DNA from 3 places in the Arthrobacter sp. TE12232 genome. Region 3 is predicted to be linked to each of the others. Evidence: riboswitches for the same ligand, from Rfam matches in the RefSeq annotation. Region 3 holds a riboswitch; each other region holds the start of a gene.
What was found. Region 3 has a riboswitch for S-adenosylmethionine ahead of ACVWZ7_RS04940 (bifunctional o-acetylhomoserine/o-acetylserine sulfhydrylase). Riboswitches for the same ligand answer to the same signal wherever they lie in the genome.
Positions count from the first base shown of each region.

Region 1: another riboswitch for S-adenosylmethionine. It lies ahead of ACVWZ7_RS12690 (DUF1737 domain-containing protein); the one in region 3 lies ahead of ACVWZ7_RS04940 (bifunctional o-acetylhomoserine/o-acetylserine sulfhydrylase).
Region 2: another riboswitch for S-adenosylmethionine. It lies ahead of ACVWZ7_RS17660 (aminotransferase class V-fold PLP-dependent enzyme); the one in region 3 lies ahead of ACVWZ7_RS04940 (bifunctional o-acetylhomoserine/o-acetylserine sulfhydrylase).

Region 1 covers NZ_JBSSFK010000001.1:2,859,693-2,862,954, forward strand. The annotation lists gene ACVWZ7_RS12680 (O-succinylhomoserine sulfhydrylase) at 1-529, opposite strand, end outside; gene ACVWZ7_RS12685 (rhodanese-like domain-containing protein) at 530-940, opposite strand; gene ACVWZ7_RS12690 (DUF1737 domain-containing protein) at 937-1,185, opposite strand; SAM riboswitch class IV at 1,285-1,399, opposite strand; gene ACVWZ7_RS12695 (ATP-grasp domain-containing protein) at 1,769-2,725, shown strand; partial or broken gene ACVWZ7_RS12700 (glycosyltransferase) at 2,802-3,262, shown strand, end outside.
Region 2 covers NZ_JBSSFK010000001.1:3,948,883-3,952,144, reverse strand. The annotation lists gene rsgA (ribosome small subunit-dependent GTPase A) at 1-539, shown strand, start outside; gene hisN (histidinol-phosphatase) at 616-1,428, shown strand; SAM riboswitch class IV at 1,601-1,714, shown strand; gene ACVWZ7_RS17660 (aminotransferase class V-fold PLP-dependent enzyme) at 1,749-3,179, shown strand.
Region 3 covers NZ_JBSSFK010000001.1:1,102,284-1,105,545, reverse strand. The annotation lists gene ACVWZ7_RS04950 (CPBP family intramembrane glutamic endopeptidase) at 1-81, shown strand, start outside; gene ACVWZ7_RS04945 (VOC family protein) at 197-835, opposite strand; SAM riboswitch class IV at 990-1,105, shown strand; gene ACVWZ7_RS04940 (bifunctional o-acetylhomoserine/o-acetylserine sulfhydrylase) at 1,167-2,483, shown strand; SAM riboswitch class IV at 2,599-2,714, shown strand; gene metX (homoserine O-acetyltransferase MetX) at 2,726-3,262, shown strand, end outside.

The DNA of each region.
Region 1 (3,262 bases), 1.8 Mb from region 3:
CCAGTTCGCTCACGGCGGCGATGTCCACGATCTCCTGCATCGGGTTCGACGGCGATTCGAAGAAGACCGCCGTCGTCGGCTCGGACAGCGCAGACTTCCACTGCTCGAGGTCCGGACCGTCCACGAAGACTGTCTCGACGCCCCAGCGCGGCAGGATCTCGTTGAGGATCACAAAGCACGAGCCAAACAGCGAGCGGGCGGCGACCACCCGGTCGCCGGCCCCCAGCAGCGCGCCGAGGGCGGTGAAGACGGCGGACATGCCGGACGCCGTCGCAAAGCATGCCTCGGTGCCCTCGAGCAACCGCAGCCGCTCCTGGAAGGTTGCGACGGACGGGTTGCCGTAGCGGGAGTAGACGAAGCGCTCGTCCTCCCCGGTGAAGGCGCGCTCGGCGGCGGCCGCGGACTCGTAGACGAATCCTGAGTTGAGGAAGATCGGCTCGGCGGTTTCCTGGAAGCCTGTACGGTCAAGGCCTCCGCGGACGGCCTGGGTGTCGGCCGCCCATTCGGCGGCGTCTGGATTGAAAGTCACTTAAATCTTTCCGAGGTTGGTGGGCAGGCCGCGGTTCTTCCAGCCGTTGACGGTGCGTTCGCCAAAGCGGTCGGTCTCGCCTTCGAAGCCCTCAAGGACGTTGTAGGAGGTGTAGCCGGCCTGCGTCGCGGCCGTCGCTGCGGCGATCGACCGGGCGCCGGAGCGGCACAGGAATACGAGCTCGACGGCGGTGTCCTCGGGCGCCTGGCGCTGGAGCTGTTCCACGAAGTGCGGGTTGGGCACCCCGCCGGCGAGGGTCCACTGGATGAAGAGAGGATCGTTGTCCGTGGCCTTCGTATCCGGGATGCCGATGTGGGCCCATTCGGCCTCGGTCCGGACGTCCACCAGGATGGCGCCGGCCTCCAGCTTGGCCCACGCCTCGTGCGGGCTGAGGTCTCCGGCGTAGCTCATGCGTGGCCCTCGAAGGCGTCTTCGGCACCAAACTCGTCACTGTCGAGTTCATCCACGGCGTTGGCCACGGCGGCGTCTGCGCTCGCAATTGCGGCCGGCAGGACCAGGGCCTGCGCCACGATCACCGTGCTGCCGTTGAAGGTGGCGGCGGGGCTTCCGTGCAGGACATAGCCCTCGGCCAGGGCGGCCGACACGCGCTCACAGAAGGCGCGGTCGTCGGCGCCGGTGAACAGGCGGTAGGCCAGTTTGTCCTCGCCGGCGGGAGCTGCGGCGGGGGCTGTGCCGGGGGCGGCTGCTGTACCGGGTACAGCGGGTATGGATGTGTCGGGCACGACGGATCTCCTCTTTCACGCTTGCAGCTCGAATGGTCGATATGCCGAGTATTCACCTGAGGCACCCCGCCGCGAAAGGGAGGGTTGCCGACCGGCCAGTCAGGGCTTGGCACCGGTTCTCATTACTCCCCAAAAACGTAACACTTACGACGCCGGCCCGCACCGCCGCCGTCGTCATGTTCCGTAACCGGACCGCGTTTCCGCGGGGTGACACACGCGGCGGACTGAGAAATCAGAGTTGCGGGGTGAGAACCGGGTGCGGCGCCAAGGCGAGTAGTAGCGGGCTCCAGTTTCGGGTACTGCCCACTCGTGTCCGCCGGGAGTTTGCGCAGTCTACTGAGGGGATCGGACTGACACGTCGGCCCGTCCCACGTTTTCTGTGGATCAAGTTATCTCTGCGTGCAGTTGTCTGTCCCTCAATTTTTGTCTGAATCGGTGGCCCGAACCGCCGGAGCCGCAGCCGCGGCCCTGCGGGTGACGGCGGAATGGAGCAACCGTGGGCCCGCGCATACTGGTTACTGGCATTGCAGGCGCCGCCGGCCGGGCCGTCGCGGCCCAGCTAGCAGCCCGCGGCATCCCGTGCCTCGGCTCCGACGCCCGCGACGTCACCCGGCAGGGCGAGGACGCCACCACCGCAGCGGCAGTCAGGCTCCTGCCGGCGACGGACCCGGACATGGTCCTGGACCTGCGCCGGCTGGTGGACCGGGAAGCCATCAACGTCATCATTCCGACCCTCACCGTGGAACTCCCGGTCCTGGCTGCGGCCCGCGCCGGATTCGGCCGGGACGTGCGGATCATCGTCGGCGACCCTGCCGCGGTGGCCCTCGCCAACGACCACCTGTTCACCGCATGGGCGTTGCAGGCAGCCGGCATTCCCGTCCCGCGTTTCGGGGTTCCGGGCGACCTCGCCGCCGCGCCGGCGTCCCTGGCCGACCTCAACGGTCCCGTCGTCGTCAAGCCGCGAACTTTCAAAGGCACCCACGCCGTCCACCTGCTGGCCGGGACCGGCTCCGTCAGCTGGAAGAACCTGCCGGCCGGGCAGCTGGTCCAGGAGTTCATCCCGGGCGCCGACTACGTGGCCCTGGTGTTCGGCACGCCGCCCCGCAACGCGATGGCGCCGGTGGCCGTGGTCCTTGAGAAGACAAGAACTCCGTACGGTCGGGCCGGCAGCGACGAAGTCAGCCGCAGGGTGCCGGCGGCCGAGGCCAACGATGTGCGGAAGCTGGGCCTGGCCGCCGTCCGCACGCTCGGGCTGACCGGCCCGGTCCAGGTCCAGATCCGCCGCCGCGCGGACGGAACCCCCGTGGTGCTGGGCGTCTGCCCGACACTCGGGGCGAACAGCACGTGGGCGCCCGAACTGCTCGACGCCGTCCTGGCAACGTTCATGCTCCCGGCATTCAACCCGGCGTCCTTCCGGCGATGCCCGGCGATTCCCGCCGATGCCCTGGGGTGAGGCGCCGGTGCCGGTCGGCCCGGCACAGGAACTCGTCCTGGTGTTCATCGGATTGCCCGTCCTGGCGGCGGCGGTGATGGCGGCTGTTGTTCTGGCGCTGGCCGTCTCTTTTGAGGTGCGGTCCGCGCGGTGTCGGCGCCGCCACGCGCCTACTCTCTGGCAGCAGTGGCCCACCGTGTCCATCATTGTGGCGGCGCACAATGGGGGCGGGCTTCTGGCGGACTGCATCCGGTCAGTCCAGGGGAGCCGGTATGAGCGGTACGAGCTGATCCTGGTGGATGCCGGCTCCACGGACGACACCCCGGAGCTCATGGCGGGGTTCGCCGCCGAGGACGGACGGATTGTGTTTGCGGGAAGGTCACCCGCCGCGGCGGCGGGATACGGGGCGGCACTGAACCTGGGCGTGGGCCGGGCCGCGGGGGAGGTGCTCATGTTCCTTCCCGCGGACGCCGTCCTCACCCGGCGGACCGTGGACCGGATGCTGCAAGCCTTCGACGTCGGGAGTGGCGGTCCCGACGGAGTCGGCGCCGTGTGGGG
Region 2 (3,262 bases), 2.8 Mb from region 3:
CCGCATCAGGCATCGACGCCCGCTCCGACGACGGCCTTTCGGCCCGGCTCGACAAGGACGCCGTCTCCCGGCTCCGCGGCTACCTCGACGGCAAGGTCACCGTCATGCTGGGCCATTCCGGCGTCGGCAAATCCACCATGGTCAACGCACTGACCGGGGCCGAACGTGCCACCGGAGGCGTCAACGCGGTGACCGGCCGCGGCCGCCATACGTCTTCCTCCGCGCTGGCGCTAAAAGTCAACGATGCCCCGGCCGGCAGCTGGATCATCGACACCCCCGGCATCCGGTCCTTCGGGCTGGCCCACGTGGATCCGGACCGGATCCTGAGGTCCTTCCCGGACCTGGAACCGGGCACGGACGATTGCGAACGCGGCTGCAAGCACGACTCCACCGCCGTCAACTGCGGCGTCGATGCATGGGTTGCGGCCGGGCATGCGGGTCCCTCCGGGCCGGCAAGGCTGGCCTCCCTGCGCCGGCTGCTGGGCACAGACCCGCGGATGGAAGCGCAGGACACCAAGGAACTCGGCACTGTGTCCTAATCCGGCCCCTCACCGGCCCGCGGCGCAGCACCGCGGCCTCCCGGCGGCCCGCCCGCTTAGACGGTAGTTTGGAACCATGAGCCAAACCGATTCGAGCTACAACGATGACCTGCGCCTTGCCCATGTCCTGGCAGATTCCGTCGATTCCCAGACCATGAGCCGCTTCAAGGCGCTGGACCTTCGGATCGAGACGAAGCCCGACCTCACCCCGGTCACCGACGCCGACAAATCCGCCGAAGAGGCCATCCGCGGCCAGCTCTCCCGCTCCCGGCCGCGCGACGCGGTCCTGGGCGAGGAATTCGGCAGCTCGGGCCACGGCTCCCGGCGCTGGATCATTGACCCGATCGACGGCACCAAGAACTTCGTCCGCGGCGTCCCGGTCTGGGCCACCCTGATCGCCCTCGTTGACGAGGGCGAACCGGTGGTCGGCGTCGTCAGCGCGCCGGCCCTGGGCAAGCGCTGGTGGGCGGCCAAGGGCGCGGGCGCCTACACCGGCCGCTCCCTGGCCTCCGCCACCCGGCTGAAGGTGTCCAACGTTTCCAAGCTCGAGGACGCGTCGCTGTCCTACTCCAGCCTCGGCGGCTGGAAGGAACGCGGAAACCTGGACGAGTTCCTGGGCCTCACCGAGGAAGTGTGGCGCACCCGCGCCTATGGTGATTTCTGGTCCTACTGCCTCGTGGCCGAGGGTGCGGTGGATATCGCCTGCGAACCCGAACTGAACCTCTACGACATGGCCGCCCTCGTGCCGATCGTCACCGAAGCCGGCGGCCGCTTCACCTCGCTCGAGGGCGAGGACGGCCCCTTCGGTGGCAACGCCCTGGCCACCAACTCGATCCTCCACTCAGAAGTGCTCAAGCGGCTCAACCCCGGACTTGACGACCTCCTCTAGGATCGTCCGACCTTTCTCAACAATCGAACAAACGACGGCGGCGGCCCCCATTCCGGGGCCGCCACCGTCGTTTCTTCGGCCGACGTGCGCATTGCAGCGCGCACGTAACAAAACGCTTCACATTCGGAGGCCGCCTTTTCCCCGGCTGCACCGATGTCCTACGCTCGATGCAGGTCACGAGTGCCAGCGCTAAACCCCGGTTTGCTGGCCGGCAACCCTCCAGTCGCGGTGGGGTGCCCCGGGTGACGACCTGGCCGGTCCGGAACGGACCCGGCAAGCGCGGATTCCCACGATGTGGGGTCCTGTTCGAGTGAGGTCCCATGACAACTGCCATTTTCCCCGCCGCCCGCGAAGTCGACGCACGGTTTGCCGCCGCCGCACGCCCGCTCGCCGCCGTCACGGGCGCCGAGATCCAGTCCCCGCTGATCAAGGGCGGCCACGCCCGCTACGCCAACCTCGATTACGGCGCCTCCGCCCCGGCCCTGTCCGTTGTCTCGGCCTACCTGAACGAAATCCTGCCGTACTACGCCAGCGTCCACCGCGGCGCCGGCTACGCCTCCCAGATCAGCACCTCGGTCTACGAGAACGCCCGGGACATCGTGCGGGACTTCGTGGGCGGCCGGCCGGACGATTCCGTCATCTTCACCCGCAACACCACCGATTCCCTGAACCTGCTGGCCGGGTGCCTGCCGTTGCAGGACGGCCGGCCCGCCGGCGAGGTCATCTACCTCGACATCGAACACCACGCGAACCTCCTGCCCTGGCAGAACGTCCCGCACCGCAGCGTCGTGGCCGCGCCCACCCTCGCGGCCACCATCGACCGCTTGCGGGACGAGCTCGCACGCGGCGGTGTGAGCCTGCTGGCCGTTACCGGCGCCTCCAATGTCACCGGCGAGATCCTGCCGATCCGCGCCCTCGCCGCGCTGGCGCACGAGTACGGCGCCAGGATCGTCGTCGACGCAGCGCAGCTGGCGCCGCACCGGCGGATCGATATCGCCGCCGACGACGTCGACTACCTCGCCTTCTCGGGTCACAAGCTCTACGCCCCGTTCGGCACGGGCGTGCTGGTGGGGCGCACGGACTGGCTCGACGCCGGCACCCCGCACCTGGCTGGCGGCGGCGCCGTCCGCGACGCCCGGCTCGACTCCGTCAGCTGGACCACCGGACCGGCCCGGCACGAGGGCGGCTCGCCGAACGTCCTGGGCGCGGCCGCGCTGGCCCGCGCCACCCAAGTGATCGCAGAGCTGGACCCGGCACAGTGGTACGCCCACGAGGACGCCATCCGGTCCTTCCTGGTCGAAGGCCTCCAGCGCATCGAGGGCGTGACCGTACACCAGATCTTCGCCGACTCGTCGTCTGCCGACTCGTCGCTTGCCGACGGTCAGCCGGGCGCAGGCACCATCGGCGTCGTGAACTTCTCCGTGGAGGGCTACGACGCCGGGCTGGTGGCCGCCTACCTGTCGGCCGAACACGGGATCGGCCTGCGCGACGGCCGCTTCTGCGCCCACCCGCTGCTCAAGCGGCTCGGCCTGCCCGCCGGCTCCCTGCGGGCCAGCTTTGGCCTGGGATCCCGACTGGAGGACGCCGAGCGCCTGCTGGCCGGCCTGCGGCAACTGCGGCAAACAGGGCTTGGCTGGGATTACGTGGTGGATGCCGGCCGCTGGGTGCCGGCCAATGACACCCGCAGCTACCCGCACTGGGCGCCGAACACGCCGGGCACTGCCGGCGCCGCGCCCTGCACCCTGGACTAGGCACTGTTTGGACTGGGCACTGCTGACTGGGCACTACTGACCAGGCGCTGGGGATCAGGCGCTGGGGATCAGGCACTGCGCCG
Region 3 (3,262 bases):
CTCGTGATCGCCCACGCCATCCTGGATACCGTGGCGTTCGTGGGATTCAGCCTGTTCGGCAAGGCCGTGGGCCTGGGCTGAGGCGCCCACAAAGCAACGCGGGAGAGCCGGCACTTAAAATATATCGGCCGCCATCTCGCGGGTGACAACGTTGGCACCCGCGGGATGGCGGCCGAAGTGTGGGGCAGGTGGAGCGTTAGATCGTGACCGCCCCGGAGGCGGTCTCGAAGGTGACGGAGAGGATTCCGGGCGTGCCGTGCGGCGCGAGCCAGTTTACGGCCACGTCTTCCAGCGGCTTTTCCACGGGCTCGCCAAGCCATTCCGTGACGCGCTCTGCCGAACCGGCAATGGTCAGCGCGGACATCTTGACGTCGCTTGCGTAGGCGTTGGAGGGGTGAAGCTCCGGGTCACCCTCCCACTTGAGCATGTAGGGCACCTGCGGGTCGGCGATGAGGCCCAGGATGCCGATCTGCTTCCAGACCAGTTCGCGGCCGTCGGGGAACTTCCGGTTGCCGTTCACGGCGGCGCGGCCCAGCCGCTCCTCGAACGGGCCGAGGTCGTCAACTTCGACGCACCAGCCCATCCAGCCGCCGCCGGCCTCGGAGCGTGCCCGGACTGCCTGGCCGAAGGGGGCCTTGTCCGATGCCGGGTGGTTCAGGACCTCCACGACCTCGACATACTTGTGTCCCGCGAGCGGGATAATCATGTTGCGTGTCCCGAAGCGGGGGTGCACTCCACCCTTCACGGCTTCGACGCCGAGGGCAGACGCAATACGTTCAGTGGTGGCTGCCAAGCCATCGTGTTCACAGGCGTAAGAAACGTGATCCATGCGCATGCCCTCATCTTGGCACTTTGTGATGGACCTCTCAGCTTAGGCTTGCCTTACCGTGATGGGATGTCTCGGGGTGTCTGGAGGCCGGCGTGCCCGTCGTCTTCATGTTCGTCATAAAGGTATCCAGCGGCCTGCCGCCGTTCCTACACTGAACCAAGGTCATGAGTGCCAGCGCAAAGCCCCGGTTTGCTGGCCGGCAACCCTCGTATCGCGGTGGGGTGCCCCGGGTGAAGACCTGGCCGTCCGGCGCCCGCCGGAGGGCAAGCGCGGCGCCTGTGCCGGCCTGGGCCGATGGCCCCGGGCGGTGCTGTGCCCAGTCCCGACAGGAGCAATAATGTCCACTGCCTGGTCCTTCGAAACCCGCCAGATCCACGCCGGCCAGGAGCCGGACTCCGCCACCGGCGCCCGGTCCCTCCCGATCTACCAGACGACGTCGTTCGTGTTCCCGAGCGCCGAAAGCGCCGCGAACCGCTTCGCCCTCGCTGAACTTGCCCCCATTTACACCCGGATCGGCAACCCCACGCAGGACGCGGTGGAACAGCGCGTGGCCAGCCTGGAAGGCGGCCTCGCCGCCCTGCTGCTCAGTTCCGGCCAGGCCGCCGAGACGTTCGCGATCCTCAACATCGCCGAGGCCGGGGACCACGTGGTCGCCAGCCCCAGTCTCTACGGCGGCACCTACAACCTGCTCGCGCACACGCTGAAGAAGTTCGGTATCTCCGTGACCTTCGTTGCGGACCCCGACAACCTGGACCAGTGGCGCGAGGCCGTCCGGCCCAACACGAAGCTGTTCTTCGGCGAAGTGGTCTCCAACCCCCGCCAGGACGTTCTGGACATCGAGGGCGTTTCCAAGGTGGCCCACGAGGCCGGCGTGCCCCTGATCGTCGACAACACCCTGTCCACCCCCTACCTCATCCGGCCGATCGAGTGGGGAGCGGACATCGTGGTCCATTCCGCCACCAAGTACCTCGGCGGCCACGGTGCCGCGATCGCCGGCGTGATCGTGGATTCGGGCAAGTTCGACTTCGGCAAGGACCCCGAGCGGTTCCCCGGCTTCAACACCCCGGACCCCACCTACAACGGACTGGTCTACGCCCGCGACCTCGGCGCCGGCGGCGCGCTCGGGGCCAACCTCTCCTACATCCTCAAGGCCCGGGTCCAGCTCCTGCGCGACCTCGGCTCCGCCGTGTCCCCGTTCAACGCATTCCTCATTGCCCAGGGCATCGAGACCCTTAGCCTGCGCGTTGAACGCCACGTGGCCAACGCCACCAAGGTGGCCGAATGGTTGGAGGCGCGGGACGACGTCGAATCCGTCGCCTACGCCGGGCTGCCATCCAGCCCCTGGTACGAGCGCGGGCGCAAGTACGGGCCCAAGGGGACCGGCGCCGTCGTCGCGTTCAACATCGCCGGGGGAGCGGAGGCCGGCAAACGCTTCGTTGATGCCCTCGAGCTGCACTCGCACGTCGCGAACATCGGCGACGTCCGCTCCCTCGTGATCCACCCGGCGTCGACCACCCACAGTCAGCTCTCGCCCGAGCAGCAGGCCGTGGCCGGCGTGAACCCCGGCCTGGTGCGGCTCTCGGTCGGACTGGAACACATTGACGACATCCTTGCGGACCTCGACGCCGGATTCCGCGCGGCCAAGAGCGCCTAGCTCCACCGGACAACCGGCGGCCGGCCTCCCACGGACGGGGAGTGCCGGCCGCCGGCTGTCACACGGAAGTCACAATCTTCGTCATTTCCGCACGCTGTTTCGTACACTCATAAAAGGTCATGAGTGCCAGCGACAGCCCCGGCTTGCTGGCCGGCAACCCTCCATTTGCGGCGGGGTGCCCCGGGTGAAGACCTGGCCTGCCGGTCAGCTGACGGCAGGCAAGCGCGAAGTTAGGTCCTCATATGACGATTGCCGTCACCCGCAGTGGTGAACCCGAAACCAAACCAACCCGGAACTCCGTTTCCGCAAGACCCGCCGCCCAAGCTGACCGGGTGCCGGACGGGACCGTCCGGTACCTCAGGATCGGTGACCTGCAGCTCGAATCCGGGGTCCAGCTGCCGGATGTGGTCCTCGGCTTTGAGACGTGGGGGACCCTGAATGCCGATGCCTCCAACGCCGTCCTCATTGAACATGCCCTGACCGGCGACACCCATGTGACCCGCGGTGCCAGCGAGGAGCCCGGCTGGTGGGAACAATTGGCCGGACCCGGGGCCCCCGTGGATACGGACAAGTACTTCGTCGTATCGATCAACATCCTGGGCGGCTGCTACGGCTCCACGGGACCCTCCACGCCGGCCCCCGACGGCCGCCCCTGGGGATCGAGGTTCCCGCTCGTGACTCTGCGGGACACGACCTCCGCCGAGGCGCGGCTGGCCGATGCCCTGGGCATCGACAGCTGGTACGCCGTGCTGGGCGGTTCGCTCGGCGGCGCGCGCGCC